DNA from 2 places in the Streptomyces chisholmiae genome. Region 2 is predicted to be linked to the other one. Evidence: riboswitches for the same ligand, from Rfam matches in the RefSeq annotation. Region 2 holds a riboswitch; the other holds the start of a gene.

What was found. A riboswitch is a leader RNA that binds a small molecule or an ion and turns the genes downstream of it on or off. The one in region 2 is predicted to bind S-adenosylmethionine.
Positions count from the first base shown of each region.
Region 1: linked by a shared signal. The riboswitch ahead of thrC (threonine synthase) and the one ahead of RM844_RS13905 (aminotransferase class V-fold PLP-dependent enzyme) in region 2 are both predicted to bind S-adenosylmethionine.

Region 1 covers NZ_JAVREO010000010.1:32,567-47,359, forward strand. The annotation lists gene RM844_RS17590 (class II fructose-bisphosphate aldolase) at 1-789, opposite strand, end outside; gene nagA (N-acetylglucosamine-6-phosphate deacetylase) at 786-1,970, opposite strand; gene RM844_RS17600 (ROK family protein) at 2,021-2,983, opposite strand; gene RM844_RS17605 (SIS domain-containing protein) at 3,026-3,961, opposite strand; gene RM844_RS17610 (DUF3263 domain-containing protein) at 4,038-4,310, shown strand; gene otsB (trehalose-phosphatase) at 4,321-5,154, shown strand; gene RM844_RS17620 (alpha,alpha-trehalose-phosphate synthase (UDP-forming)) at 5,228-6,697, opposite strand; gene RM844_RS17625 (glucosyl-3-phosphoglycerate synthase) at 6,829-7,794, opposite strand; SAM riboswitch class I at 8,011-8,151, shown strand; gene thrC (threonine synthase) at 8,168-9,478, shown strand; gene RM844_RS17635 (MoaD/ThiS family protein) at 9,475-9,756, shown strand; gene RM844_RS17640 (cold-shock protein) at 10,176-10,379, shown strand; gene groL (chaperonin GroEL) at 10,795-12,423, shown strand; gene RM844_RS17650 (hypothetical protein) at 12,542-13,255, opposite strand; gene murQ (N-acetylmuramic acid 6-phosphate etherase) at 13,380-14,300, opposite strand; gene RM844_RS17660 (MurR/RpiR family transcriptional regulator) at 14,372-14,793, opposite strand, start outside.
Region 2 covers NZ_JAVREO010000007.1:194,788-209,580, forward strand. The annotation lists gene RM844_RS13885 (acyl carrier protein) at 1-193, shown strand, start outside; gene RM844_RS13890 (3-oxoacyl-[acyl-carrier-protein] synthase III C-terminal domain-containing protein) at 212-1,291, shown strand; gene RM844_RS13895 (acyl-CoA dehydrogenase family protein) at 1,288-2,415, shown strand; gene RM844_RS13900 (hypothetical protein) at 2,408-3,163, shown strand; gene RM844_RS13905 (aminotransferase class V-fold PLP-dependent enzyme) at 3,236-4,567, opposite strand; SAM riboswitch class IV at 4,720-4,836, opposite strand; gene RM844_RS13910 (phosphotransferase family protein) at 4,928-5,911, shown strand; gene RM844_RS13915 (hypothetical protein) at 5,984-6,484, shown strand; gene RM844_RS13920 (M48 family metalloprotease) at 6,496-8,361, shown strand; gene RM844_RS13925 (hypothetical protein) at 8,283-8,825, opposite strand; gene RM844_RS13930 (methyltransferase) at 8,887-9,897, opposite strand; gene RM844_RS13935 (antitoxin) at 10,129-10,329, opposite strand; gene paaE (1,2-phenylacetyl-CoA epoxidase subunit PaaE) at 10,419-11,525, opposite strand; gene paaD (1,2-phenylacetyl-CoA epoxidase subunit PaaD) at 11,525-12,037, opposite strand; gene paaC (1,2-phenylacetyl-CoA epoxidase subunit PaaC) at 12,034-12,879, opposite strand; gene paaB (1,2-phenylacetyl-CoA epoxidase subunit PaaB) at 12,930-13,241, opposite strand; gene paaA (1,2-phenylacetyl-CoA epoxidase subunit PaaA) at 13,238-14,221, opposite strand; gene RM844_RS13965 (enoyl-CoA hydratase/isomerase family protein) at 14,293-14,793, opposite strand, start outside.

The DNA of each region.
Region 1 (14,793 bases), on a different contig from region 2:
CAGGTAGCCGCGCGGGTCCACCAGCGCCGGCTCGGCGGCCAGCCGCTCCCGGACGGCGCCGGTCAGCGCCACGTTGAGCGCGGTGCCTATGTTGATCTTGGTCATCCCGGCCCGCACCGCGCCGCGTAACTCGGCGTCCGGCACCCCGGACGAGCCGTGCAGCACCAGCGGCACCGGTACCGCCGCCCGCAGCCGGGCGATCAGCGGCCGGTCCAGCCGGGCCGTCCTGCTGGTCATCGCGTGCCCGCTGCCCACCGCCACCGCCAGCGCGTCCACGCCCGTCGCCCGGACGAACTCCGCCGCCTCCGCCGGATCGGTGCGCACCCCGGGGGTGTGCGCGTCCCCCGGCTTGCCGCCGATCCGGCCCAGCTCGGCCTCCACCAGCAGCCCGTTGCGGTGCCCGAACGCCACCGCCGCCGCGGTGGCCGCCAGGTTCTCCGCCAGCGGCAGCGCCGAGCCGTCGAACATCACCGAGCCGAAGCCGGCCGCCGGCGCCGCCCGCAGCAGCCGGCGGCCCAGCGGCCCCTCGTCCAGGTGGTCCAGGTGCAGCGCCAGCGGCACCGGGGCCGCCGCCGCCAGCGCGGCCAGCGCGGCGGCCAGCGGCGCCAGCCGGCCGCCGTGGTGGGCCACCGCGCGCTGCGAGAGCTGTAACACCACCGGTACCCCGAGCCGGGTCGCGGCGGCGACCACCGCCTCGGCGTGCTCCAGCGTGATCACGTTGAACGCGGGCAGCGCGCGCCCCGCCGCGCGCGCCTCGGTCAGCAGCCGCCGACAGTCGGACAGGGTCACGGGGCGGCCAGCCACTCGCCCTTGCGCACCACGCCGACCACCGTGAACCCGGCGTCCAGCACCACCAGGTCGGCGTCCTTGCCCGGCTCGATCGAGCCCACCCGGTCGGCCAGGCCGAGCAGCCGGGCCGGCGTGCCGGACAGCGCCCGCACCGCGTCCTCGACGGGCAGTCCGTCCACCGTCACCGAGCGGCGCAGCGCGCGGTCCAGGGTCAGCGTCGAGCCGGCGATGGCGCCGGTGCCCGGCGGCGTCCGCTCGTCCACGATCCGGGCCACCCCGTCGACCACCGCCACCCGCAGCGGGCCCAGCGGGTACGCGCCGTCGCCCATCCCGGCCGCGCCCATCGCGTCGGTGATCAGCGCCACCCGGCCGGCGCCGGCCGAGCGGAAGGCCAGGCCGAGCACCGAGGGGTGCAGATGGGTCCCGTCGTTGATCAGCTCGACGGTGACCCGCTCGTCCTCCAGCAGCGCGGCGATCGGCCCTGGTGCCCGGTGCGCCAGCGGCGGCATCGCGTTGAACAGGTGGGTGGCCACGCTCGCCCCGGCGTCGATCGCCCGCCGGGTCACCTCGTAGCTGGCGTCCGTGTGGCCCACCGCGGCCAGCACCCCCAGCTCGCGCAGCAGCCGCACCGAGTCGAGGCCGCCGGACCGCTCCGGCGCCAGGGTGAGCATCCGGGCGGTGCCCCGGGCCGCGTCCACCAGCTTGCGGACGTCCGCCGGGTCCGGGTCGCGCAGCAGCGCCGGATCGTGCGCGCCACAGCGGTTCTCCGCGATGAACGGGCCCTCGAAGTGCACTCCGGCCAGGTCGCCCTGCTCCACCAGCTCGCTGAGCACCCCCGCCTGGGCCGCCAGCTCGTCCAGCGCCCCGGTCACCATCGAGGCCACCAGCGTGGTGGTGCCGTGCGCCCGGTGGGTGGCCACCACCCGCAGCGCCTCGGCGGCGTCGCCGGCGGAGAACGAGGCCCCGCCGCCGCCGTGCACATGGAGGTCCACGAAGCCCGGCACCAGCCAGTGCCCGGCCAGGTCCAGCACCGCGGTGTCGGCGGGCTCGGCCGCCCCCGGCGGCCGGTCCGGCAGGATCACCCCGCCCTCGAAGGCGACCTCGCCGCCCTCCACCACCCCGCCAGGCGTCACCACCCGGGCGCCGGTGAGCCGGGTGCGGGTGGACCGGCCGGACGGCACGGCGAAGGCGGGCGGGGCTGTGGTCGGACGGGCGGCGTCACGCGGCGGGGTCACGGGGAAACCTCCTGGGTGTGGGGGAGTGCGACGTGGTCCCAGGCGAGCAGGCCGGCGCCGAGGCAGCCGGCCGCCTCGCCCAGCGCGGCGGGGACCACGGTGGGCAGACGTTGGAAGGTGGCCTTGGCGGCCAGCGCGGAACGCAGCGGGCCGAGCAGCGTCTCGCCGGCCTCGGCGAGCCCACCGCCGACGATCACCACCTCGGGGTCGAGCAGGTTGACCACCACCAGCAGGCCGTCGGCCAGCGCGTCCACGGCCGCCCGCCAGACCGCGGCGGCCCGGGCGTCACCGGCCACCACGGCGCGGGCCGCGTCGGCGGCGCTGGCGCCGGCCGCGCCGGACGCCTCGGCCCAGGCCCGGCCGACGGCGGCGGCCGAGGCCAGGGTCTCCAGACAGCCGTACTGGCCGCAGCCGCAGCGCGGGCCACCGGGGCGCACCACGACGTGCCCGATCTCCCCCGCGCCCCCGTGCGCCCCCGGCTCCATCCGGTCGCCCACCCCGATGGCGCCGGCGATCCCGGTGCCCAGGGCCACGAAGAAGAACCGGCCGACGCCGGCCCCGGCGCCCAGCCGGCCCTCGGCCAGCCCGCCGACCCGCACGTCGTGGCTCAGCGCCACCGGCACCCCGGCCAGCCGTTCCGACAGCAGCCCGGCCAACGGCAGGTCCCGCCAGCCGAGGTTGGCGCTGTACCGGGCCACGCCGGCGGCCTCGTCCACCACCCCGGGCACCGCCAGGCCGGCCGCGGCCGGCGGCCCGCCGCACCTGGCCCGCCCCTCGGCGGCCAACTCCGTGGCGAAGTCCAGAATTCCGTCGACCACGGCCGCCGGCCCGCCGGTCGCGGTGTCCCGTCGGGCACGGAACAGCGGCACGTTGTCCGGGCCGGTCAGCGCGGCCTTGAGCGTGGTGCCGCCGACATCGAGGGCGATCACGTACTTCGCTTGCTGGTCCTGGAGACTCACACGCGCCAGTCTCGCCCCGAACAGGCGAAGAGGTCTAGTCCACTACGGCAAGATCACCGAACGAGTGAGCCCGCGCGGCCGGTCCGGATCGAGCCCCCTGGCCCCCGCGACCGCCACCGCGAGCCGCTGCGCCAGCACCAGCGAGGCCAGCGGATCGCCCGCCGCCGGACCCCACAGGGCGGCGCCCGCGGCCCGTACGCTCCCCTCCAGTCCCTCGGGCGCCGGCTCGAAGAGCCAGACCACGCGCCCCGGCGCCGCGATGGCCAACGGGCCGTGCCGGTACTCCATCGCCGGATACGCCTCCGTCCAGGCCCCGGCCGCCTCCCGCAGCTTGAGCGCCGCCTCCAACGCCAGCCCGTGGCGCCACCCGCTGCCCAGGAACGTCCACTGGCCGGCCGCCAGCGCCGCGTCCGGCAGCGGCGTGGCCAACGCCGCCTCGGCGTCCACCACGGAGCCGGCCACCGCGGCCGCGCCACCCACCGGAGCCGCCAGCGCGGCCCGCAGGAAGCTGAACGCTGTGGTGGCGAACACCGTCTGCACCACGGACCGTTCGTCCGCCCAGTCCAGCACGGCGACCTGGTCAGCGGCCCGGCCGACCGGCGTGTCCCGGTCCGTGGTCAACGCCAGCACCGGCAGCCGTGGCCACCGGCCGCGCAACGCGACCAGCAGCCGCGCCACCTCGGTCGTGGTGCCCGACCTGGAGATGGCCACCACCCGCTGGTAGGCCCGGTCCAGCGGGAACTGGGAGGCCGGGAAGGCGTCCGTCTCGCCCTCGCCGGCCGCCTCCCGCAGCGCGGCGTAGGCCTGCGCCATGAACCACGAGGTGCCGCACCCGACCACCGCGACCCGCTCCCCGGGCCGCGGCAGCCCACCCCCCGACGGCCCGCCGCGGGCCGCGGCGGCCGCGCTGGCGGCGCGCCGCCAGGCCTCGGGCTGGGCGGCGATCTCGGCGGCGGTTCGGCTGCCATCGACCGTCATTGCTGCCTCCTGGGGGTCGGATCCGGCGACGAGCGGGGCCACCGTGGGTGTCAGCGCCCCCGGTTAACATGCCCAGGTGAGTGCGGAATCGACGGACGACCCGGAGCCGGCGGCCCAGCCGGCCGACGGGCTCGCCGAGCGGGACCGCGCGGTGCTCGCCCTGGAGCGCCGCTCCTGGCCGGGCCCCGGCGCCAAGGAGCGCGCCATCCGGGAGCGGCTCGGCATCTCCCCGACCCGCTACTACCAGCTGCTCAACGCCCTGCTGGACGATCCGCTGGCGCTGGCCCACGACCCGGTGACGGTCAACCGGCTGCGACGCCGTCGTGACGCCAAGCGAGCCCGCCGGTAGGCTCGGGCCCATGGGCCAACTCCCCGTACCCACCACGGAAGCCGGCCGGGCCGGACTGACCGCGCTGCTGGCGGACCCGGCGAAGGCACTGATCGCGTTCGACTTCGACGGCACCATCGCGCCCATCGTCCCCGACCCGGCCCAGGCCGTCGCGCACCCGGACGCGGTGCCCGCGCTGGCCCGGCTCGCCGGCCGGGTCGCCGTCGTCGCGGTGATCACCGGCCGCCCCGCCGAGGTCGCCGTCCGGCTCGGCGGCTTCGCCGACCACCCCGAGCTGAGCGGCCTGATCGTGCTGGGCGCCTACGGCGCCGAGCGCTGGGACGCGGCCAGCGGCGAGCTGCGCACCCCGCCGCCGCACCCCGGCGTCGCGGCGGCCCGCGCCGAGCTGCCCGAACTGGTCGAGCCCAGCGGCGCGTTCATCGAGGACAAGGGCAACGCGCTGGGCGTGCACACCCGGCGTGCCCCCGACCCGGCCGGCGCGTTCGAGTCGCTGCGCGCCCCGCTGGGGGCGCTCGCCGAGCGGCACGGGCTGACCGTCGAGCCCGGCCGCCTGGTGTTGGAGCTGCGCCCCGGCGGCATGGACAAGGGCGCGGCCCTGACCGCCCTGGCCCGGGAGACCGGCGCCGGCTCCGTCCTCTACGCCGGCGACGACCTCGGCGACCTGCCGGCGTTCGCCGCCGTCGACGCCCTGCGGGCCGCCGGCACCCCGGGACTGCGGGTGTGCAGCGGCAGCGCGGAGGTCACGGCGCTGGCCGAGGCGACGGACCTCACGGTCCCCGGCCCCGCCGGCCTGGCCGCCTTCCTCACCACCCTCGCCACCCACCTCGACACCCCGCGTCCCTGATCCGGGCCGCCGCGCGCGAAGCGCGCCGGCTCGGGCCCCACGGCCCGGGCACCCACCGGCGGCTGGGCGTGGCTCAGGCCGGCCGCAGGGCCCGCAGCTGGGCCAGGAACCAGGCGGTCGGTGGGAGCGCGGTGGCCCGCGCCGTGAGGCGCTCCGCGCGGGCGGTGCGGCTCGGGCCGTCCAGGGTCAGTGCCTGGTGCAGGGCCTCCGCCGTGCCCGCGATGTCGTACGGGTTCACCAGCAGCGCGTCGGCGCCCAACTCCTCGGCCGCGCCCGCCTCCCGGGAGAGCACCAGCGCGGCGCCCCGCTCGGAGACCACCGGGATCTCCTTGGCGACCAGGTTCATCCCGTCCCTGATCGGGTTGACCAGCGCCACGTCGGCCATCCGGTACGCGGCCAGGGAGCGCGCGAAGTCGTCCTTCACGTGCAGCACCACCGGCGTCCAGTCGGCCCGGCCGAACTCCGTGTTGATCGCCTCGGCGACCCGGGAGACCTCGGCCGTGTACTCCCGGTAGATCGCCAGGTCCTGCCGCGAGGGGTAGGCGAAGGCGAGATGGGTGACCCGGCCGTGCCACTCCGGCCGGTCGACCAGCAGCCGGCGGAAGGCCAGCAGGCCGCGCACGATGTTCTTGGACAGCTCGGTGCGGTCCACCCGCACGATCGTGGCCCGCCCGGGGCCGACCCGCTCCCGCAGCTCGGCCGCCCGCTCCGCCACGTCCGCCCGGGACGCCCGCTCCCGCAGGAACTCCGCGTCGGCGCCCAGGCCGTGCACGCCGATCCGGGTGGTGCGGCCCTGGTGGGTGACCGACCCGTCGCCGGCCGGGCCCGGCGCCGTGACCTCGGCGCCCAGCAGCGCCGCGCAGCACTCCGTGAAGGCCCGCGCCCAGCGCGCGGTGAGGAACGCGGCGCGGTCCGCGCCGAGGATGCCCAGCAGCAGCTCCCGCGCCATCTCGTCGGGCAGCACCCGGAACAGGTCCGGCGGCGCCCACGGGGTGTGCGAGAAGTGTCCGATCCGCAGGTCGGGGCGGCGCTTGGCGAGCAGCCCGGGGACCAGCGACAGGTGGTAGTCCTGCACCAGCACCACCGCGCCCTCGGCCGCCTCCTCGGCGAGCGCGTCGGCGAACGCCCGGTTGTAGGCCCGGTACCTGGCCCACCTGGCCTCGAAGCGTTCGTCGAAGACCGGCTCCAGCGGGGTCTGGTACAGCAGGTGGTGGACGAACCACAGCACGGAGTTGGCCACCCCGTTGTAGGCCGCGTCGAAAGTCTCCGGGGAGATGTCCAGCATCCGTACCGACTGGCCGCCCGTGTCGGCGGCCGGCAGCCGGCCGCCGTGCGCCGCGGCCGCGGCCCGGTCGTCGTCGCTGAGCGCGGCGCAGACCCAGGTGCCGGCGTCCGGACCGAGCGCGCTCAGCCCGGAGACCAGCCCGCCGCCGCCACGCCTGGCGGTCAGCGCGCCGTCGGCGCCGGCGCGGGTGTAGCTCACCGGGCCACGGTTGGAAGCGACCAGCACCTGGCCGGCCGGCTGGGGACGCTCGGCGGTCATCGGATCTCCTTGGGGTACCCCGCCCGCACCTCGGGCCCGGAGGCTAGCCAGCTGTGACGGGTGGGAAACGGAACGTGGGCCACGTCACAGCCGGCGGCCCGGCCCGCCGGGGGCCGGACTGCCCCGGGGGCTCAGGCGGCCTGGCGGGCCGCGTACTCCGGGATGGTGGACATCGGTGGTCGCTCGTCCGCCAGGATCGGGTGCGTCTCGGGGACGAAGCCGCCGTCCTCGGTCCGCTGGAACTGGGTCAGGCCGAGCCGGGTGGGCAGCATGGTGCCCGGCAGCCGGCACTGCGCGGCCCGCATGATCGCGGCCGACATCCGGCCGAGCGCCTGCCCGTCCTGGTGCCGGTGCTTGCGCTCGCCCACGTCGACCTGGCCGACCGCGTCCAGGCCCGCCACGTTGAGCGTGTCGATCAGCAGGCCCAGCTCCACTCCGTAACCGACCGGGAACGGCAGCCGCTCCAGCAGCGACCTGCGGGCCGCGTACTCGCCGCCCAGCGGCTGGACCACGCCGGCCAGCTGCGGCCAGTGCAGGTTCAGCAGGGGCCGGGCGACCAGCTCGGTGACCCGCCCGCCCTGCCGGGCGCCGGACGGCTGGTCGCCGAGCGGCCGGTCGTACATGGCCTTGACCAGCTGGACGCCCGGCTCGGTGAGCAGGGGGCCCACGGTGCCCGAGACGAAGCGCGAGTCGAACTCCCGCAGGTCGGCGTCCACGAAACAGATGATCTCGCCGGTGGTCGCCAGCAGCGACCGCCAGAGCACCTCGCCCTTGCCGGGCAGGGACGGCACCCTGGGCAGGATCTCGTCCCGGTGCACGACCTTCGCACCGGCTCCCGCGGCCACCTCGGAGGTGCGGTCGGTGGACCCGGAGTCCACCACGAGCAGCTCGTCGATCAGTGGGACGTCCTCCATCAGGTCGCGTCGCAGCGCTTCCACGATGGCGCCCACCGTGGCCTCCTCGTTGAGCGCGGGGAGGACCACGCTGATGCTGCCGGCCGCGCCCGCTGCCCGCTTGGCGGTCAGTAGTTGCTGCATCGAGCGGTCAGTGACGCCCCAGGACCGGCGGCTCAGCCACTTCTCTGCCTCTTCCAGCACGAATGTCGCTCCTGTTCGATTCGGCCACACTTTCATCCGTATGGCCGCGTCTGCCCCTTTCTGGGGTGACCCAACCCGTTATGAGCGGGTTTTCTGGCCACCTCCTCGGGTCGTCTCGCGGAGCGGACGGCCCGAGCCATTGTGCGGGCTGTCCGTTACAGTCTCGAACAGCGCAGGTGTCCTCCGCATATCGGGACCGCGTTGACAACCACATACCGCTCATCCAGAGGGGCAGAGGGAACGGCCCGTTGAAGCCCCGGCAACCCTTCCACCGGATCTCGTGAGGACGCGAGGCACTCCGGCGGGACAGGTGCCAATTCCGTCCCGTGGCGAGAGCCGCCACGGGGAAGATGAGGAGAGGGGCCTCGTACCCATGTCCGTGCTCACCTCGGCCGACCAGGCTGACTCCGCTGACTCCGCTGACTCCGCCGCCACCGTCGATCTCGGTCCGGCCGCCGCGCTCGCCTGCCGGGAGTGCGGGGAACGCTTCCCGCTCGGCCCGATCTTCGCCTGTGCCTCCTGTTTCGGGCCGCTGGAGGTCGCCTACGACCTGCCCGGCGGCGACCCCGAGGAGCTGCGCCGCCGGATCGAGTCCGGCCCGAACAACATCTGGCGCTACGCTCCGCTGCTGCCGGTGCCGGCCGACGTGGCCGAACACCCGAACCTCAACCCGGGCTGCACCCCGCTGGTGCGCGCCGACCGGCTCGCCGCCGAACTGGGCGTCACCGGCGGCCTGTACGTGAAGGACGACTCGGGCAACCCGACCCACTCGTTCAAGGACCGGGTGGTGGCGAACGCGCTCGAGGCGGCGCGCGCCTTCGGGTTCACCACCCTCTCGTGCTCCTCCACCGGGAACCTGGCCGGCGCCGTGGGCGCCGCGGCGGCCCGTGCGGGGCTGCGCTCCTGTGTCTTCATCCCGCACGACCTGGAGCAGGGCAAGGTCGTGATGGCCGCCGTCTACGGCGGCGAGCTGGTGGCCATCGAGGGCACCTACGACGACGTCAACCGCTTCTGCAGCGAGCTGATCGGCGACCCGATCGGCGAGGGCTGGGGGTTCGTCAACGTCAACCTCCGGCCGTACTACGCCGAGGGCTCCAAGACGCTCGCCTACGAGATCTGCGAACAACTTGGCTGGGAACTGCCGGACCAGTTGGTGATTCCGATCGCCTCGGGTTCGCAACTGACCAAGATCGACAAGGGGTTGAAGGAGCTGATCCAGCTCGGACTGGTCGCCGACCGCCCCTACAAGATCTTCGGCGCCCAGGCCGAGGGCTGCTCCCCGGTCTCCCGGGCCTTCAAGGACGGCCACGACGTGGTCCGCCCGGTGAAGCCGAACACCATCGCCAAGTCGCTGGCCATCGGCAACCCGGCCGACGGCCCCTACGTGCTGGACATCGCCCGCCGCACCGGGGGCGCCGTCGAGGACGTGACCGACGAGGAGGTGGTGACCGCCATCAAGCTGCTGGCCAGGACGGAGGGCATCTTCGCCGAGACGGCCGGCGGCGTCACCCTCGGCGTCACCCGCAAGCTGCTGGCCGCCGGGGTGCTCGACCCGGCGGCGACCACCGTCGTGCTGAACACCGGCGACGGCCTCAAGACCCTGGACGCGGTGGCCGGCACGACCGGCCCGTCCGCGACCATCCGCCCGAACCTGGACTCCTTCCGAGAGGCTGGCCTGGCATGAGTGTCACCGTCCGCATCCCCACCATCCTCCGCACCTACACCGACGGCCGGTCCGAGGTGACCGCCGAGGGCGGCACGCTCAGCGAGGTGCTCGCCGACCTTGACCGGAACCACCAGGGGATCGCCGGCCGCGTCCTGGACGAGGACGGCAAGCTGCGGCGCTTCGTGAACGTCTACGTGAACGACGACGACGTCCGGTTCGCCGACGGGCTCGCCACCGCCACCCCGGACGGGGCGGGCGTCTCGATCATCCCGGCGGTCGCCGGCGGCGCCCGCTGACCTGCGGCCCGACGGCCTCCGGTGCCCGCCCCACGACCCCCGGGTCGTGGGGCGGCGGCCTGTCCGCTGCCGATAGAGTGGCCTCGTTCCCGATTGGATTCGCGCTCCGCGCATAGGAAAGCCCGGGACCGCGGCGCAAATAAATGTCGCCAGAATTTGTTGCACCAATTGTCGGGTTGGCCAGAAAGACCCGCTGCGGATCGTGCAACTTCCAGTGGCTTCGCGGTATTTGCCCGTTCTGCGGCGACAAGAATTCCCTGTCGAATGACCTGTTGCACTGGGCGTCCGTCCAGATACATTCAGCGGCGGTCGAACGTTCCGGCGTCCGCTCCCACACCGCCCGGGAGTGGGGCCCGAGGTCTGACCCGGGTCCGCGAGGTGTGGGCTCGTGAAAAGGCCGGCAATATGGGGAGTAGGGAATGGCTCAGGGCACCGTCAAGTGGTTCAACGCGGAGAAGGGCTACGGCTTCATCGCGGTAGACGGTGGTGCGGATGTCTTCGTCCACTACAGCGCTATCCAGATGGACGGCTACCGCACTCTGGAAGAGGGGCAGCGGGTCGAGTTCGAGGTCTCTCAGGGGCAGAAGGGGCCTCAGGCCGACATGGTCCGAGTGACCGCCTGAAACGCCGACCGCAATCGCGGCCTTGTCGCCGGGCCCGCACCCACCAGGGTGCGGGCCCCGGCCATGTCCGCCCCCGGTCGGGAGCCCCCCGGGGGCGGGCAGCGCCTTCGGCGCTTGCTCCCCCGGACTCCGTCCGGGAGGTGCCCCCAGGGTCGTGCAGCGCCTTCGGCGCTTGCTCCCCCAGACTCCGTCCGGGAGGTGCCCCCAGGGTCGTGCAGCGCCTTCGGCGCTTGCACTCTCCGGGTGAGAGTGCTAATCATGGCGTTAGCACTCTACGGGTGAGAGTGACAGCAAGGACCGGGTCGGTGAGGTTCTTCGGGTGGGTGGGGTAAGGAACCACCGCTCAGGAGCCGTCCGTCGCGGGCGCCAGCGCGGTCCGGAGCAATCCACCCCTGTCCTGGGAGGACCCCTTCACATGGCCAAGATCATCGCGTTCGACGAGGAGGCGCGGCGCGGCCTTGAGCGCGGGATGAACCAGCTCGCCGACGCCGTCAAGGTCACGCTGGGCCCCAAGGGCCGCAACGTCGTCCTGGAGAAGAAGTGGGGCGCCCCGACGATCACCAACGATGGTGTTTCCATCGCCAAGGAGATCGAGCTGGAGGACTCCTACGAGAAGATCGGCGCCGAGCTGGTCAAGGAAGTCGCCAAGAAGACGGACGACGTCGCTGGCGACGGCACCACCACCGCGACCGTGCTGGCCCAGGCGCTGGTCCGGGAGGGCCTGCGCAACGTGGCCGCCGGGGCCAACCCGATGGCGCTCAAGCGGGGCATCGAGGCCGCCGTGGAGAACGTCTCCCAGGCCCTGCTGAGCCAGGCCAAGGAGGTCGAGACCAAGGAGCAGATCGCCTCGACCGCCTCCATCTCCGCCGGCGACACCCAGATCGGTGAGCTGATCGCCGAGGCCATGGACAAGGTCGGCAAGGAAGGCGTCATCACCGTCGAGGAGTCGCAGACCTTCGGGCTCGAGCTTGAGCTCACCGAGGGCATGCGCTTCGACAAGGGCTACATCTCGGCCTACTTCGCCACCGACATGGAGCGGATGGAGGCGGAGCTGGAAGACCCCTACATCCTGATCGTCAACTCCAAGATCAGCAACGTGAAGGACCTCCTTCCGCTGCTGGAGAAGGTCATGCAGTCGGGCAAGCCGCTGCTGATCATCGCGGAGGACGTCGAGGGCGAGGCGCTGTCCACCCTGGTCGTCAACAAGATCCGGGGCACCTTCAAGTCGGTCGCCGTCAAGGCCCCCGGCTTCGGCGACCGCCGCAAGGCCATGCTCGGTGACATCGCCATCCTCACCGGTGGCCAGGTCATCTCCGAGGAGGTCGGTCTCAAGCTGGAGAACGCCACCCTCGACCTGCTGGGCCGCGCCCGCAAGGTGGTCATCACCAAGGACGAGACCACCATCGTCGACGGTGCCGGTGACAGCGACCAGGTGCAGGGTCGGGTCAACCAGATCCGCGCCGAGATCGAGAACTCCGACTCGGACTACGACCGCGAGAAGCTCCAGGAGCGCCTCGCCAAGCTGGCCGGCGGCGTGGCCGTCATCAAGGCCGGCGCGGCGACCGAGGTCGAGCTGAAGGAGCGCAAGCACCGCATCGAGGACGCGGTGCGCAACGCGAAGGCCGCCGTCGAGGAGGGCATCGTCGCCGGCGGTGGCGTGGCCCTGCTGCAGGCCGCCTCGGCGCTGGACAAGCTGGAGCTGGAGGGCGACGAGGCCACCGGTGCCGCGGCCGTCCGCCTGGCCCTGGAGGCCCCGCTCAAGCAGATCGCCGTCAACGCCGGCCTTGAGGGCGGCGTCGTGGTGGAGAAGGTCCGCAACCTGACTCCGGGTTGGGGCCTGAACGCCGCCACCGGCGAGTACGTCGACCTGCTGGCGGCCGGTATCCCGGACCCGACCAAGGTCACGCGTTCCGCGCTGCAGAACGCCGCCTCCATCGCGGCGCTCTTCCTGACCACCGAGGCCGTCATCGCCGACAAGCCGGAGAAGGGTGGCGCGGGTGCCGACGCCGCTGCCGCCGGCATGGGCGGCGGCATGGACTTCTGAGTCCTGCCGACACCTCAGGGCGTCACACGAGGGCGGTGCTCCCGGCTGGGGGCGCCGCCCTCGTGGCGTGTCCGGCGTGGCCGGTCGTCCCGGCCGTCCCGGTCGTCGGTCGTCCGGGTCAGCAGGCCTGCTGCGGCCCGCTGTTCTGGGTGCCGACGCGGCCGATGACGGTGAGGTCGTTCAGCTCGGTGCCGGCGGAGCGGTTGAGGTAGCAGGAGTACCGGGTGCGGTTGATGACCTCCAGGTGGATGTGGGCGCCGGCGTCACCGTTGACCTGGTAGCAGCTGGAGTAGCGGAACCTGCCGGTCTCGCCGAGCTTGGTCCAGGGGCCGACGGTGGCCCCGACCGCGATGTTGGCGGGCTTGTTGGCGACGTGCATCACGTCGGCCCGGCCGATCACCTCGCCGGTGGTGGTGTCCCGCGCCTCCAGGCCGATGAGATAGCCGCCGTCGGCCAGGTTCCCGGTGGCGCAGCCCGCCCGGACCGTCACCACGGTGACGGAGACGGGGTGGCCGGCCGAGGTCGTGGTGCCGAACGGGGAGACCACGGTGGCGCCGGGGTTCCGGTAGATGTCGACCGACCAGTCGTTCAGATAGCCCCAGTTGTAGAACACGCGGTGGTGCGTGGCGGGCGGGGTCTGTCCGAAGCGGTCCCAGGTGGACGCGCCCTGGATCGGCGGGAACACGTTGATGGTGCCGCTCGCGTAGGCGCCGACCTCGCTCGACGCCGGCTCGGTGGCCGGGGTGGCCTGGCCGGCGGGCGCGGTGAACAGGGCGAGTGTCGCGGCGAGGGCGGCGGTCGCCACGACGCGGGCGAGGGAGCGGAGCCTCATCGAACCTCCTGGATTGCGTGACCATGACAAAGCGATGATCGAGTAAAGCAGCCGCCCCGCCGGCTCGCCACCGGGCGTTCCGCTCAGTCCACCGCCCGCCAGTCCACCGCCCGCCCGTCCGTGGTCAGTCGGCCGGCGCGTCCAGCGCCCGCCGCAGTGCGGCCCGCAACCGGCCCTGGCACTCCGCCAGCAGCCGGGCCGCGGTCTCCGCGTCCACCTCGCCGAGCAGCACCAGGATGGCGTTCTTGACCTCGCCGCCGGTGGCGTCGAGCGCCTCCTCGACGGCCGCGGCCGGCGCCTCGGTGGCCAGCGTCACGATCCGGCGCGAGCGGGCGCGCAGCTTCTCGTTGGAGGCCCGCACGTCCACCATCAGGTTCCCGTAGGTCTTGCCCAGCCGGATCATGCTGATGGTGGAGATCATGTTGAGTACCAGCTTCTGCGCGGTGCCCGCCTTCAGCCGGGTGGAGCCGGCGATCAGCTCGGGGCCGACCACCACCTCGATCCCGTGGTCGGCGGCCGAGGCCAGCGGGGAGTTCGCGTTGCAGGCCACCCCGATGGTCAACGCGCCCAGCTCGGCGGCGTGTTCGACGGCGCCGACCGCGTAGGGCGTGCGCCCCGAGGCGGAGATCCCGACCACCACGTCGTCGGCGGTCAGGCCGATCTCCGTCAGGTCGGCCGCCGCCAGCTCCCGGCTGTCCTCGGCGCCCTCGACCGCCGAGACCAGCGCCGTGGGGCCGCCGGCGATCAGCCCGACCACCTCGTCCGGCGTGGTGTTGAAGGTCGGCGGGCACTCGCTCGCGTCCAGCACGCCGAGCCGCCCGGCGGTCCCGGCGCCCAGGTAGAGCAGCCGGCCGCCGCGGGCCATCCGGTCGGCCGCGGCGTCGATCGCGGCGGCGATCGCGGGCAGCTGTTCGGCCACCGCGGCCGGGACCAGCGCGTCCCCGGCGTTCATGGTGCGGGCGATGTCGAGGGTGGGGCGCTGGTCGATCTCGGCCAGCTCGGGGCGGTGCGCCTCGGTGGTGAGGGTGTCGAAGTCCGTGGACATGCGCGGGCGACTCTCCGTGCGGTGGGGGTCGGGTGCGGGTGGTGGTACGGGGGGCGCGCGCCGGGCGTGGGTCAGCGTTCGCGGGGCGTGTGCCGGTGGGCGAGCGCCTCGTAGCTGGCGTGCAGGGCCGGCGCGGCCGACTCGTAGGTGCGCTGCGCGACGCCGATGAACAAACAGTCGATGACCAGCAGTTGGCTGGTCCTGCTGGACATGGCGGCCGGCCGCAGCTCGCTCTCCCTGGCGGTCGAGGTGGTCAGCACGTGATCGGCGTACTTGGCCACCTCGCCGTCCGGCCGGCCGGTGATCGCCACCGTCGTCGCCCCGTGGTCGAAGGCGACCTGGAGCGGCTCGATGACGTCGACCGTGCGGCCGGAGTGCGTGATGGCCACCGCCACGTCCCCGCCGCGCAGCTGCACCGCGTTGGTGACGGCCAGGTGCGGGTCGGTGTGGGCGTGCGCGATCAGGCCGATCCTGAGCAGCTTCTGCGCCAGGT
Region 2 (14,793 bases):
CGCGCTCACCCCCGAGCTGCGACTCTTCGAGGACCTGGCACTCGACTCGACCAGCGTGATCGAGCTGCTGATGAGCCTGGAGGACACCATGGGCCTGGAGATCGACCCGGACGAGCTGGGCCCCGAGGTCTTCGAGAGCGTCGGCTCCCTCACCGACTACGTCGAGGACGGCTTTCGGAAGGCCGTGGTCTGAGCCGATGGCCCTCCTGCCGTGTCGGGCACCACGCACGGTGCCCCCGGGCCGGCCGCCCCGCGCGGCCGGCCACCCGGCGCCGCCCCGCCCGACCCGGCGGGCCGCCTCGTGAACGTCGGACTCTCCCGCGTCGCCGTCGCGCTCCCCGGCCACTCCGAGGCCGTCGACGACATCCTGGCCCGCGCCGGCTGCGGCCCCCTGGAACGCCGCATGTTCGCCCGCGTCTACGGCCTGCGCACCTCACCCACCCTCGCCACCGACGAACGCATGGAGGAACTCCTGGCCCAGGCCGGCGCCGCCGCCCTCGACGGCGGCACCGCCAGCCTCGTCCTCTACGGCCACACCCTGCTGATGGCCGAGGGCGACCTCGGCGACGACTTCCCCGACCGGCTGCGGCACCGCCTCGGCCTGCCCGCCAGCCCCCTCTACGGCGTCAGCCACGTCAACTGCGCCTCCGTGCTGCGCTGCGTCGACCTCGCCCGCCGCTACCTGCGGCGCCCCGACGCCCGCCCCGACGACCGGGTCCTCGTCCTCGGCGGCGACCAGGGCAGCGTCAACGACGCCGCCCGCTACATCCCCGGCACCACCGTCAGCGGCGACACCGCCGTCGGCGTCGTCGTGCAACGCAGCGGACCCGCCGGCCTGGCCGGCTACCGCTACCGCTACCTGGCCGGCGCCGGCGCCCGGGACGCCCGCTTCCACCGCAACATGCGGATGACCCCCGACGAGGTAGCCCGGTTCAGCCGGGTCTGCGCCGAGCTCACCACCGACACCGTGCGGCGGGCCGTCGCGGCCGCCGGCCTCACCCCCGAACGCCTCGACTGGGTGATGCCGCACCTGTCCAACCGCATGTTCTGGCGCACCTTCAGCGCCCACACCGGCATCCCCACCGACCGGATCTGCCTGGACCTGATCGCCGAACGCGGCCACAACTTCGGCGGCGACGCCCTGATGGCACTCGAACACGCCGACCGCACCGGCCGGTTGCGGCCCGGCGACCGCTGCGCCCTGGTCGCCATCGGCCAGGGCGCCTACACCCAGGTGGCCATCGTCGAGGTGGTCGCCGACGACCTGGAGACCACCGAGGGAGCCCGATGATCGACAGCGACCCGCGGCTGCGCGCCATCCGGGACACCGCCCGCGAGGCCGCCGCCGACCTGCGGGCCCGCGCCCTGGCCATCGACGCCGACCCGGACGCCATGGCCGACCACCTCGACTCGCCCACCTACGCCCTGATCCGGCGGGCCGAGACCCCCGGCACCCCCCAGGACCCCGACCGCCCCCTGCCCACCCCCACCGCCTGCCTGGAGAACGTCGTCGGCATGGTGGAGCTGGCCCACGGCGACGTCGGCACCCTGCTGGCCTGCCCCTCCCCGGGACTGGCCGGCGTCCTCGTCGAACTCCTCGGCGACGCGGACCAGAAGGCCCGCTTCCACGCCCGGCTCGCCGACGGCCGCGGCTGGTCCTGCTTCGCCATGTCCGAGGAGGCCGCCGGCAGCGACGCCACCGCCATGACCACCCGCCTCACCCCCGACGGCGCCGGCGGCTGGCTGCTGCACGGCGCCAAGCGCTACATCGGCCAGGGCGCCAGGGCCGCCGTCGGCGTCGTCTTCGCCCGCACCGGCCCCTCCCCGCTCGCCATCCGCGCCGCCCTCGTCGAACTCCCGCTGCCCGGCTGGCACGCCGAGCCGCTCCAGATGGTCGGCCTGCGCGGCGCCCACCTCAGCGAACTGCGCTTCGACGGCGTGCCGATCGCCGCCGCCGACCTCCTCGGCCAGCAGCTGCCGGTCACCCGCCGCGGCATCTGGGCCGCCACCCGCACCTTCCACCGGATGCGGGTCCGGGTCGCCGCCGCCGCCGTCGGCACCGCCCTCGCCATGACCGGGTACGTCGCCGACCACCGCAAGACGGCCCCCGAACTGCCGCTGGCCCAGGCCCGCGCCGAGGCCGCCCGCCAACTCGTCTACCAGGCCGCCGCCCGCGTCGACGCCGACCCCGACCGCGGCCACCCCGCCCACCTCGCCAAGCTGGGCGCCACCCGGCTGGCCACCGACCTCGCCCGCTGGGCCGGCGCCGCCCTCGGCCCCGCCGCCCTCCTCGAACACCCCCTGCTGGAGAAGTGGACCCGCGACGTGCGCGCCTTCGAGTTCATGGAGGGCACCGGCACCATCCAGCGCCTGCACATCGCCCGCGGCCACCGGAACGGAGACGCCGATGGCTGACCTGAGCGTGCACGCCCTGTCCGTCGCGGCCCTCCCACACACCGACTACCAGCCGCTGCGGGACTTCCCCGACACCCTGCTGCCCCGCGCCCGCCGGGTCGCCGCCGCCAGCGGCATCCCCCTGGACCACCTGCTGGTGGTCACCCCCGACGACGCCGCCGAGGCCGGCGGCCCCGACGTCAGCACCCTCGCCCTCGCCGCGCTCGGCCAACCGGCCGACGACGAGCCGCTGTTCCTGGTCCGCTCGGGACCGCTCCGGGACGCCAAGGTGGCCGCCCTGGCCGGCCTGGTGCACGCCTTCGACTGGACCGGCGACGACCTCGGCCTCACCCACCTCGACGAACTCGGCGGCGTGCTCCCCTTCGACCTGCTGCGCTGGGTGCTCGACGAGGACGCCCGCGCCACCGCGCTGGTCTGCGACGAGCCGCTGTTCGCCGACGCCCGCCTCGGCATGGCCTGGTTCACCGCCATCGGCCTGCGCCTGGTACGCGGCCCAGGACCGCTCACCGTCCTCGGCTGCGGCGAGGGCCCACCCCCCGCCGAGCCACCGGACCCCGGCCCCCCCGCCCGCTACCTGCCGGGACGCGCCCCCTGCGACAGCTGGCTGGCCCTGCGCGCCGCCCTCCACCAGGGCGAACTCGACGCCGGCGACCGCCTGTTGATCCACACCCGCGGCCCGCGCCGGGAGGGCTGGCTGGCCCTGGAAGCCACCGACCCGGCCGGCGTCCACCTGCCCGACCTCCCGTAGCCGGGACCCCCAGACGCCTCCCGGGCCCGGTGAGGGGCCATGGCCCGGCGGGCACCGCGGGCGGGCCCGGCCTCAGCCGGCCCGCCCGCCGGTCAACTCGGCGACCGCCGCCAGCAGCCGCTCCACGTGCTCGGCCGGCGTCCCCGCCCCGAAGCTCACCCGCACCGCCTGCAACGGCCCACCGCAGTCGTCGGCCGGCCCGTCCGCCCCCAGCAGCCGCCGCACCAAGGGCTGGGCGCAGAACATCCCGGACCGCACCCCGATCCCGTACCGGTCGGCCAACGCCCGCGCGAACTCCGCGCTGTCCCAGCCGGCCACGGTGAACGAGACCACCGCCACCCGCTCCGCCGCCGGCCCGAACAACGACAGCTCCCGCACCCGTGGCAGCTCCGCCAACCCCGCCCGCAGCCGCCCCAGCAACGCCCGCTCGTGCGCCACCAGCGCCCGGTACCCCTCGCCCTCGGTCAACGCCCGGCAGGCCGCCGCCACCGCCAGCGCCCCGATCACGTTCGGCGAGCCGGCCTCGTGCCGCGTCTCGCCGTCCGCCCACACCACCCGCACCGCCGCGCCCGCCTCCCGGGACACCACCCGGGTCGCCCCGCCGCCCGCCAGATACGGCGGCGCCGCGTCCAGCCAGTCCGCCCGCCCGGCCAACACCCCCGCGCCGAACGGCGCGTACAGCTTGTGCCCGGAGAACGCCACCCAGTCCACGTCCCAGGCCCGCACGTCCACCGGCCGGTGCGGCACCAACTGCGCCGCGTCCAGCACGATCCGCGCCCCGTGCCGGTGCGCCGCCGCCGCCAACTCCCGCACCGGCCACAGCTCGCCGGTCACGTTCGAGGCGCCCGTGACACAGAGCAGCGTCGGCCCCACGGGCCCGTCCGCCAGCGCCTCCTCGACCGCCCGCACCGCCGCCGCCGGGTCGTCCGGCGTCGCCAGGTAGTCGACCCGGTGCCCGTGGTGCGCCCACGGCAGCAGCGCCGCGTGGTGCTCGGTCTCGAAGACCAGCACCCGGGTGCCGGCCGGCAGCGCGGCGGCCAGCAGGTTCAACGAGTCGGTGGTGGACCGGGTGAACAGCAGCCGGTCGGTCGGCCGCAGCCCGAGGAACCCGGCCACCGTCGCCCGGCTGCGCTCGAACAACTCGGTGGACAGCCGGGAGAGTTGACCGGCCCCCCGGTGCACGCTGCCATAGCTCGGCGCGTACCGGGCGACCTCGTCCCAGACCCGGCTCAGCACCGGCGCGCTGGCCGCGTAGTCGAGTGCCGCGTAGCCGACCACCCGCCCGTCGGCGAGCGGCACGGTCACCCCGGCGCTCAGCACGGCGCGCGGGTCGGTCGCGGTTTCGGAACCGGTGGGGTCGGTGTGATGGGTGTGGGCGGGAGTGGCTTCAGCGCGGACGGACATGACGATGTCTCCGAACGAGATCGGCAGGAAACAGCCACGGCGGAACGGACCCACGCCGTGACGGAGGACGGGAGCGAGCTGGGGGAGGGGAGCCGAACCGGGGGAGCCGGACGGCTCCTAGCGCATTCGCTGCTGCACGAGGATCTCCTGGGAGGCCGCACTTGCCGTGAACCCTGCTGTCCACGGCCCGGTCATCACCCGGGGCACCCCGCCGCGACGGAGGGTTGCCGGACAGCGGGCCGGGGCCCTTCTCGCTGTCACTCGTGACCTTGCCGGGATTCTGTCACAACCACCCGCCGGGCGGTACCCGGCCCCGGCGGCCCCGGGTAGGGATCACCGCGACCCGGCGAGAGGAAACACATGGAAAGCGTCTCCAAGAACCGCCAGTCGCCCGCCGCGCTGCGCGCCATGATCGAGCGCGCCTACGGCCCGGAGCGGGTCCCGGTCGGCGACGGGTGGGCGACCGAGCTGACCTTCGGCTGGTTCAACGTCGCCTACCGCGTCCGGCTGCGGGACGGCGCCGAGGTCGTCCTCAAGATCGCCCCGCCGCCCCACGTGGACGTCATGACCCACGAGCGGGACGCCATGGGCACCGAACTGCGCGCGCTGGAGCTGATCCGCGCCCACACCGACGTGCCGGTCGCCGCGGCGCACTTCGCCGACCACAGCCGCGAGCTGTGCGATGCCAGCTACTTCTGTATGCCGTACGTCCACGGCGAGAACCTCGGCGTGCTCCGCGACCGGCTCTCCACCGCCGAGCACGACGCCTACCTGGCGCAACTCGGCGCCCGCAACCGGGAGATCAACGCCGTCCGCGGCGCCGCCTTCGGCCCGCTCGCCGGGCCGGGCGACGCCAGCTGGCGGCGGGTCTTCACCGGCATGGTGGAGCACATCCTCGCCGACGGCGAACGCCGCGCCGTCGCGCTCGGCTGGGACCACGACACCATCCGGGCCGTGCTGGCCGAGCACGCCGACAGCCTCGACGAGGTGACCGAGCCCCGCCTGGTCGAGTGGGACCTGTGGGATCCCAACGTCCTGGTCCGCGACGGGCGGATCGTCTGCGTCATCGACCACGAGCGCGCCTTCTTCGGCGACCCGCTGATGGAACGGCTCTTCGGCGGCACCCAGCTGCCCGCCTTCGGGCCCCACGACGCCTTCATGCGCGGCTACGGCCACCCCCCGCTGACCCCCACCGAACAGACCCGCCGCCGGCTGTACTGCCTCTACCTGGTGCTCGTCCTGGTGGTCGAGACGGTCTACCGGGAGCACGAGGGCACCGCGACCTACGACTGGGCCAGGACCCAACTCGACCACGCCATGGCCCTCTTCGGCCGCACCCGCTGACCTCCGCTTCCGCCCCGTGGTTCCGGTGAAACCCGGACAAGGAGGGGTGTCGCCGCCCTAGGATCGGGGGCCATGGAGATGACGGTGCGGGCGGTGGTGCGGGACTTCGTGGAAGCGTACGCGCCGGACGAGCTGGAGTTGCTCGACAGCGTGGCGGGGCTGAGCGACGCCCAGATCACCCGGCTGATGCGGCGCCGCTCCCGCTCCACCGACCAGGTCGGGTTCGGGGCGGCGGCCGAAGCCGTGGCCCTGGTGACCCCGGTGGTCTGGCTGGCCGTCACCGGAGTGGCGGTCGGCGTGGTCGACCGCGGCGTGGACGCGGCCGCGGACGGGATCACCGCCCGGCTGCGCGGCCTGGCCGGCCGGCTCCGCCGCCGGAAGCGCGCGACGGAGCCCGAACCGGAGCCGGACGGGGCCGCGCGGCCCACCGTTCCGGTCCTGTCCGCGGCGCAGTTGAAGCAGGTGCACGCCACCGTCCTGGCCCGGGCCGAAGCCGCCAAGATGCCCGAGCCCGAGGCCGAGGCGCTGGCCGACGCGGTCGTCTCCCACCTCGCCCGCGCCTGCGACGACTAGCGGGAGTCCGGGTGGCCAGGAACGTCCGGTGGATGGTGGGGCGCGGCACGACGCGGCGCTTCGTCCTGCTGATCGTGCTGCTCGTGCTGGCCTGCGTCGCCCTGGTGACGCCGACCGTGCTGGCGCTGCGGGCGGACGCCGCCTTCCCCCGCTGCGCGCGGGCCGGGGACGTCGCGCTGGACGACGACCCGGCGACGGTCTGGCTGCGGCTGACCGGCAGCGCCGAGTACGTCGCCTGCACCGCCGACGAGGTGTCCCTCGCGCTGTGGTGTGGGCTGGTGGCCACCGCCGTGGTCGTCCTGGCCGCCGTGCTGACCGGCTGGGCGCTGCCGGCCTGGCGCACCCGCGGCGGCCGGCTGCCGGCCGTGTCACCCGCGGCGCCCACCCCCGTCCCCGACCTGCTCGGGACGTGGCCGCCGAGCGGCCTTCCGCCGTTCGCCGTGCCGCGCCGGGGGCCCGTCGAACTGCCCGCCCGGCTCGCCGAGTTGGTCGAGCGGAGCGGGCTGCCCAGGCACCGGGTCCCGGAGTTCGTGATCAATCCGTCCGCCTCCGCCGCCAGCGCGGTGGCCTTCGGCCGCCCGGGCCGGTCCGTGGTCTGCCTCAACGCCGGCCTGGTCAAGCTCCGTTCGAAACGGCCCGAGGTGTTCGACGCGGTGGTCACGCACGAGCTGGCCCACGTGCGGAACCGCGACGTCGGGCTGGCCTGGTTCACCTTCCTGTTCTGGCGGTTCTTCGCCGCCCTGGTCCTGGTGCCGTTCGTCGCCGTGCAGGGCTGGCTGCTGCTGGAGAGCGAACTGCTGGGCGCGGAACGGGACTTCTGGCCGGAGGCCGCCCCCGGGGTGGGGGACACGCTCATCGGGGTGGCGCTGGCCGCCGGGGTGGCGCTGGTGCGGTCGGCGACGCTGCGCCAGCGGGAGCTGGTGGCCGACCTGGACGCGGTCGCGCTCGGCGCCGAGCCGCGGGTCTGGGCGGAGCGGGCCGACGCCCAGCCCCGGCCCGACTCCCGGCGGGCCGCCGTGGCCCGGGCGCTGCGCGAGCTGGGGCGCCCGCACCCGCCGTGGGAGGAGCGGGCGGGGATCCTGTCGACGGGCCCGGTCTGGTACGGGGGTGGCGGCTGCGGGGCCGTCGTGCTCTACCTGGTGGCGGCGCTCACCACGGCGCACCTGCTCCTCACGCGGCTCGATCCCATCGCCTTCACCGGGGCGTGGCGGGCGCTGTTCTACCTGGTCGTGCCACCGATGGTGGCCACCGGCTCCGCCGTGCTGCCCGAGAAGCACCCCGAGCGGTTGGCGCCGGTGGAGCGGTCCGATGACGCCGGCCCACCGACCGCCACCACCGGCCGGCGGCTGGGCGTGATCGTCCTGCTGGTCGGGGCGCTGCTGGTCGTCGACCCGGTGGGCCGGGCCTTCGGTCCCGCGTCGCCCGGCGGGTTGGACCCGCCCCCGCCGTACGTGCTGCCCGAGGCCGGGCCGCTGTCCGGTCCCGAGGCCGTGGCGGCCTTCGTGGACGCCGGCGGCCGCACGGTCCTGACCCGGCTGAGCAGCGAACTCGCCGTCGATCTCGGGGAGTTCCGCGGCCTGCGCCCGGATGACGACGCCGGCCTGGCGGAGCTGGACCGGCACTGCGTGGCGACGGCCGCCGCCGTCGCCGTCGCCGAGCGGCTGCCCGACTTCCCGGGCGAGTCGGCGGCGGAGCTGTGGTCGACGCACCTGACGCTGATCGCGGACACCCGCGCCGCGCTCTGCGAGCTGACGCCGGGCCGCGAACTGGACTCGGGACTGCCGATCGCCGGACTGCTCTACACCGCGGCCCGGGAGAACCTGCGCTTCCTGGACCAGGCCCTGACCCTGGACGAGTTGCGCACCGGCTCGGAGTAGCGGCCCCACTCCCGGGCCCGGGCCCGCTCGGGGTCACCGACCGGGCGGCCCGCCGGGTTCGCCCTCGACCGGCCCGCGGAGGTCGAAGCCGGCCCGGTGCCGGTGCACCACCATCCCTGGCCGAGCCCGGCGCGGACGGCGGCGCCCGGCCGGGGGACGCCGTCGACCGCGAGGCAGCTGCCGAAGATCCGGTCGTGGCTGGTCCAGCCGTTGACGCGCCCCCGGTTGTCGCTGATCCGCACCCGCTTCCCGGGCGGGTCGAGTGACGACACCAGGTGGAGGTAGACCGTCCCGGCGACCCGGTCGAGCACGATGTCCCCGACCGTCAGCCGCGTCGGGTCGACCGGCGCGACGACCACCTGCTGCCGACCGAGGATCAGCGGGACCATCGAGGAGCCACTGGGCCGGAACGTCACGGTGGCCCCGCCCGCGACCCTGCCCGCCACCGCGTCCAACGCACCCATCCGCTGATCGTGGCAGATCTGCCGGCGGCACCTCTCCGGTTCACCGAGCCGGCCGCGCCCGTCAGTCGCTCGGCGCGCACTCGAAGAGGTGGTGGCCGCAGGCCAGTTGGCGACTGTCCAGGACCGGGAGGCCGGCGCCCGCCAGCACCCCCCGCAGCTCGTCGGCCAGGAACGGCCGGGCGCCGTCCGCGCAGACCACCCGCTGGGCCAGCGCGTGCGCCGGGCCGTGTTCCTGGTCGAAGAGCGGCTCCAGGACCAGCAGTCTGGCGCCCGCGGTGCGGACCAGCGCGGCCCGGACGCTCGCCAGCAACCGGGACTGGCTCGCCGCCGACCAGTCGTGCAGCACGTTCTTCAGCAGGAACCGGTCGCCGGTGACCGGCAGCTCGTCGAAGATGTCCGCCGGACGGAAGGTCAGCCGGTCGGCGGCCGGGTGGTGCGCGCCGGCCGCGCGCCGGCACACCGACGGCCGGTCCACGCACACCCCGCGCAGCGCGGGCTGGGCCGCCAGCAGCGCGGCCAGCAGCGTGCCGTCCCCGCCGCCGACATCCACCACGTCCCGCACGCCACGGAAGTCGTAGCCGGCGGCCAGCGCCGCCGCGGTCGGCCGGCACAGCTCGGCCATCGCCGCGTCGAAGAGCCCCTCGGTCCCCGGGTGCGCCGCCAGATACGGGTACAGCTCGGTGCCGAAGACCTCCCGGAAGCCGGAGGAGCCGGTGGCGACCGTCGCCTGGAGCCCGTTGAACGCGTCCGTGTAGAGCCCGGCTTGCAGGACGCAGAAGTTGCGCAGCGAGTGCGGGTGGTCGGCGCGGAGCGGGGCGAAGGCCGCCGCCAGCCGGAAGTGGTCGGCCGGGCCCGGCTCGAAGACCCCGACGAACGCCAGCGTCCGCAGCAGTTCGCCCAGCACGTCGGGCCGGGTGCCGGTGGCCCGGGCCAGCTCGGCCACCGGGACGGGGGAGTCGCCGGTCAGGTCGGCCAGACCCAGCCGGGCGGCCACGGCCAGGGCCTTGGCGAACTGGCCGCCGCTGGCCAGCCGCAACAGGGGTGGGACATCGGACTCGTCGATCGTGCGCACGGAAGCCTCCAGCCAGGCGTGAGGTCGCCTCACTCCGCTGGCTTGCCGCCCCCCGCGCGCCGCAACCCCGGTGCGCTCCCGTGCCCCCCGCGGAAGCCCCCGACCGCCGGCGGCCGAACCCCCGACCGCCGGCGGCGCCGCCCCGCGCCGCCAGCGGAGAGAGGCCGGCCCGGCGCGACCGCACCGGCCGGCGGCGCCGCACCTCGTGCGGGCCGCCGGCCGGCGTCGGGGTCACTTCTTCTTGTCGTCGCCCAGCTTCTCGACCAGGCCCTGCGTCTTGTCGACGGCCGAGTCGATCTTGTCGCTGTGCTTGCCCTTGGTCTTGTTGTCGACGAAGTCGCCGACCTTCTCCACCCCACCGGCGATCTTGTCGCCGTGCGTCCCGGCGATCTCCGCGACCTTCCCCTTGAGGTTCTTGAGGGCTCCGAACATGTGGGTTTCCCTTTCGCTCCCGGAACTGCCTGGTCACCCATGATTCCACGCCCCGGCGGCGAACGCCCGCCCCGGCCGGCCGCCCTCGGTCAGCCGTCGTAGTCCACCGTCAGCCGCTCCCCGTCCGGCTCCGCCTGGCAGGTCAGCACGTAGCCGGCCGCCACCTCCGCCGGCTCCAGCGCGAAGTTCCGCCGCATCACCGCCCGGCCCTCCGTCACCCGCGCCCGGCAGGTGCCGCACACCCCGCCCCGGCAGGCGAACGGCGCCTCCGGCCGGGCCCGCCGCGCCCCGTCCAGCACCCGCTCGCCCCGGGGCAGATCCACCGTGGAGGCCCGGCCGTCCAGCACCACCGTCAGCCGGCTGGCCGGCCCCGCCACCGCCGCCGGCGCCTCCCGGGCGGCCGGCGCCGGCCCGGCGTCAGCGTCGAAGAACAGCTCCCGCCGCACCCGCTCCGGCGCCACCCCGAGCCCCAGCAGCACCCGGCGCGCCTCCGCCACCATCGGCGCCGGCCCGCACAGCCACCAGTGGTGCGCCACCCGCGGGTCCAGCAGCGCGGCCAGCAGCGTCGCCAGCCGCTGCCCGTCCAGCCGCCCGGACAGCACGTCCACCTCGCGCGGCTCCCGGGACAGCACGTGCACCAGCTGGAACCGGGTGGGGTGCGCGTCCTTCAAATCGGCCAGTTCGTCGGCGAACATCACCGAGTCGCTGGCCCGGTTCCCGTACAGCAGGGTGACCCGCGCCGCCGGGTGGCCGGCCAGCACCGAGGCGGCGATCGACACCATCGGCGTCACCCCCGACCCGGCGGCCACCAGCACATGGTGCCCCGGCACCCCCAGCTCGGGGGTGAACCCGCCGGCCGGCGGCGCCACCTCCAGCGCGTCGCCCGGCGCCACCTCCCGCACCAGCCACGGCGAGACCAGACCGCCCGGCACCAGCCGCACCCCGATCCGGGGGGCGGCGCCCAGCGGCGCGCAGATCGAGTACGAGCGCCGCTCCTCCCGCCCGTCCACCCAACGCCGCAGCGTCAGCGACTGCCCGGGCCGGAACGCGAACTCGCCGGCCAGGCGGGCCGGCACGGCGAAGGTCACCGCCACCGCGTCCGCGCACAGCCGCTCCACGCCGGCGACCCGCAGCCGGTGGAACACCCCGAGGCGGCGCGCCCTCGGCGCCACCCCGACCGTCGTCCGCATCTGCATCAGACCTCCCTGACCCGCTCGAACGGCTCCCGGCACCCGAGACACCGCCACAACTCCGTGCACGCCGCCGCCCCGAACCGGGACCACGGCTCGGTGTCGTCCGCCCCGCACCGCGGGCAGACCACCACCCGGCGGGGCGCCGACAGGGTCAGCGGCACCGGCCCGCCACCCGCCGCCCGGCCCGGCGGCGCGATGCCGGCCGACGCCAGCTTCCGCCGGCCCGCCGGGCTGATCCACTCCGACGACCACGGCGGCGCCAGCACCGTCACCACCTCCACCGGGTCGAACCCGGCCGCCCGCAGCGCCGCCGCCACCCCCGCCCTGATCTCCGCCACCGCCGGGCACCCGCCGTAGGTCGGCGTCAGCCGCACCACCACCCCGCCGGCCCCGTCGCACGCCACCCCGCGCACCATCCCCAGCTCCGCCACCGTCACCACCGGCAGCTCCGGGTCGGGCACCGAGCCGGCCACCCGCCAGGCCGCCTCCTCCGCCGTTTCCTCCGCCACCGTCACCACACCGCCCCTGGATGCTCGCGCGCCACGCTCTGCAACTCGGCCAGCAGCGGCGCCAGATGCTCGGTGTGCCGGCCCGCCCGGCCGCCGGCCTCCCGCCGCGCCGGGCCCGCCGGCACCGGCAGTGCCACCCCCGCCTCCCGCCCCACCAGCCGCCAGTCCTCGGCGCAGGCCGCGCGCACCGCGCCGGGCGCCACCCCGAGCCCCGCCCCCACTCCGTCGTCCAGCACCTCGCCCAGCCACGGCTCGACCGCCGCCACCGCCGCCGCCAGCCGCCGCCCCGACTCCGGCGTGCCGTCGCCCAGCCGCACCACCCACTCGGCCGCGAACAGCCGGTGGTAGGCCACCTCCCGCACCCCCCGCTCCGCCACCGCCGCCAGCACCGGGTCGGGCGCCGCCCGCAGCCCGGACAACAGCGCCAGCCGCGCCGAGGACAGCACCAGCAGCCGCAGCACCGTGAACGCGAAGTCGCCGCGCGGCAGTTCGGCCAGCCGCAGGCAGCGGAACGCGTCCGCCGACCGGCGGTAGGCGAAGTCGTCCTCGCCCCACCCCGAGCCGTCCACCCGCCCGGCCCGCGCGTACAGCAGCCGCGCCTGCCCCAGCAGGTCGAGCCCCACGTTGGCCAGCGCCAGCTCGATCTCCACCTCCGGCGCCCGGGTCACCCACTCCGCCAGCCGCTGCGCGCCGACCAGCGCGTCGTCGGCCAGCGCCAGACAACAGCCGGCCACCGCCGCCGCGTCGAGACCCGGCGGCAGCTCCGTCGGCACCCCGTGCAGCGGGTCCTCGAACCCGGTGCCGAAGGCCCACCGCGCGTCACCGAACGCGGCACCCGCCTCGTCCACGTCACCCACCCCTCAGCCACGCCCGGCGGCGGCCCGCGACCGCGCCGGACTCAGATATGCGGCACATCGTCGGGAATCTCGTAGAACGTCGGATGCCGGTAGACCTTGTCGCCGCTCGGCGCGAAGAACGGGTCCTTCTCGTCCGGCGCCGAGGCCGTCACGTCGGCGCTGCGCACCACCCAGATGCTGACCCCCTCGTTCCGGCGGGTGTACAGGTCCCGCGCGTGGGTCAGCGCCATCCGGGCGTCCGCCGCCCGCAGCGACCCCACGTGCACGTGGTTCAACCCCCGCTTGCCGCGCACGAACACCTCGAACAGCGGCCAGCCCTCGTCCACGGCGCCCGCCGCCGGCTCCCCGCTCACCCGGCCACCTCCGCCCCGGCGCGCTCCCGCGCCGCCCGCCGGGCCGCGTGCGCCGAGGCCGCGGCCCGCACCCACGCGCCGTCCTCGTGCGCCGCCGTGCGCCGCGCCAGCCGCTCCGCGTTGCACGGCCCGTCCCCGCCGATCACCCGGGCCAGCTCGGCGAAGTCCGGGGTGCCGAAGTCGTAGTGCCCCCGCTCCTCGTTCCAGGCCAGCTCCGGATCGGGCAGCGTCACCCCCAGCCGCTCCGCCTGCGGCACGGTCATGTCGACAAAGCGCTGCCGCAGCTCGTCGTTGGAGTGCCGCTTGATCCGCCAGGCCATCGACCGCGCCGAGTTCGGCGACGCCGCGTCCGGCGGCCCGAACATCATCAGCGACGGCCACCACCAGCGGTCCACCGCGTCCCGCACCAGCTCCCGCTGCGCCGGCGTGCCCCGCATCATCGTCCACAGCAGCTCGTAGCCCTGCCGCTGGTGGAAGGACTCCTCCTTGCAGACCCGTACCATCGCCCGCGCGTACGGGCCGTACGAACTCCGGCACAGCGGCACCTGGTTGCAGATCGCCGCCCCGTCCACCAGCCAGCCGATCACCCCGACGTCGGCGAACGTCAACGTCGGGTAGTTGAAGATCGACGAGTACTTCTGCCGCCCCGACAGCAGCCGCCGGGTCAGCTCGTCCCGGTCAGCGCCCAGCGTCTCGGCCGCCCCGTACAGGTACAGCCCGTGCCCCGCCTCGTCCTGCACCTTCGCGAACAGGATCGCCTTGCGCCGCAACGACGGCGCCCGGGTGATCCAGTCGCCCTCCGGCTGCATCCCGATGATCTCCGAGTGCGCGTGCTGCGCGATCTGCCGCACCAGCGTCGCCCGGTAGCCGTCCGGCATCCAGTCCCGCGGCTCCACCCGCCGGTCCGCCGCCACCGTCGCCTCGAAGTGCGCGCGCAGCTCCGCCTCGTCGTCCTCGGTCACCTCGGTCGTCCCGGTCATGTTCCGCCTCCCGATCGTCTCGCCGGCCCGGCACCGACCCCGGTACCCGTCGCCACGCCGCCCACCGCCGGTCACCGGCCCTCGAACGTGGGGCGTTCCCGCGCCAGGAACGCCGCCACCGCCGCCCGGTGGTCGGCCGTGCCACCCAGCCGGGTCTGGGCCGCCGCCTCCCGGGCCAGCACCGCCGGCAACCCCGCCTCACCACCGGCCCGGAACAGCTCCTTCACCTCGGCGAACGCCGCCGTCGGCCCGGCCGCCAGCCGCTCGGCCAACGCCAGCCCCTCGGCGCCCGCCGTGCCGGCCGGCACCACCGCCTGCGCCAGCCCCCAGGTCAGCGCCTCCTCCGCCCCGAACCGGTCACCCAGCAGGAACAGCGCCCGCGCCCTGGCCGGCCCCACCGCGCGCGCCAGCGAACAGCTCAACCCCGAGTCCGCCGCCAGCCCGACCCCGGTGAACGCCGTCGCGAACCGCGCGTCCCGCCCCACCACCCGCACGTCGCCCGCCAACGCCAGCCCCAGGCCCGCACCCACACACGCTCCGTCGACCGCCACCACCACCGGCTGCCGCACCGC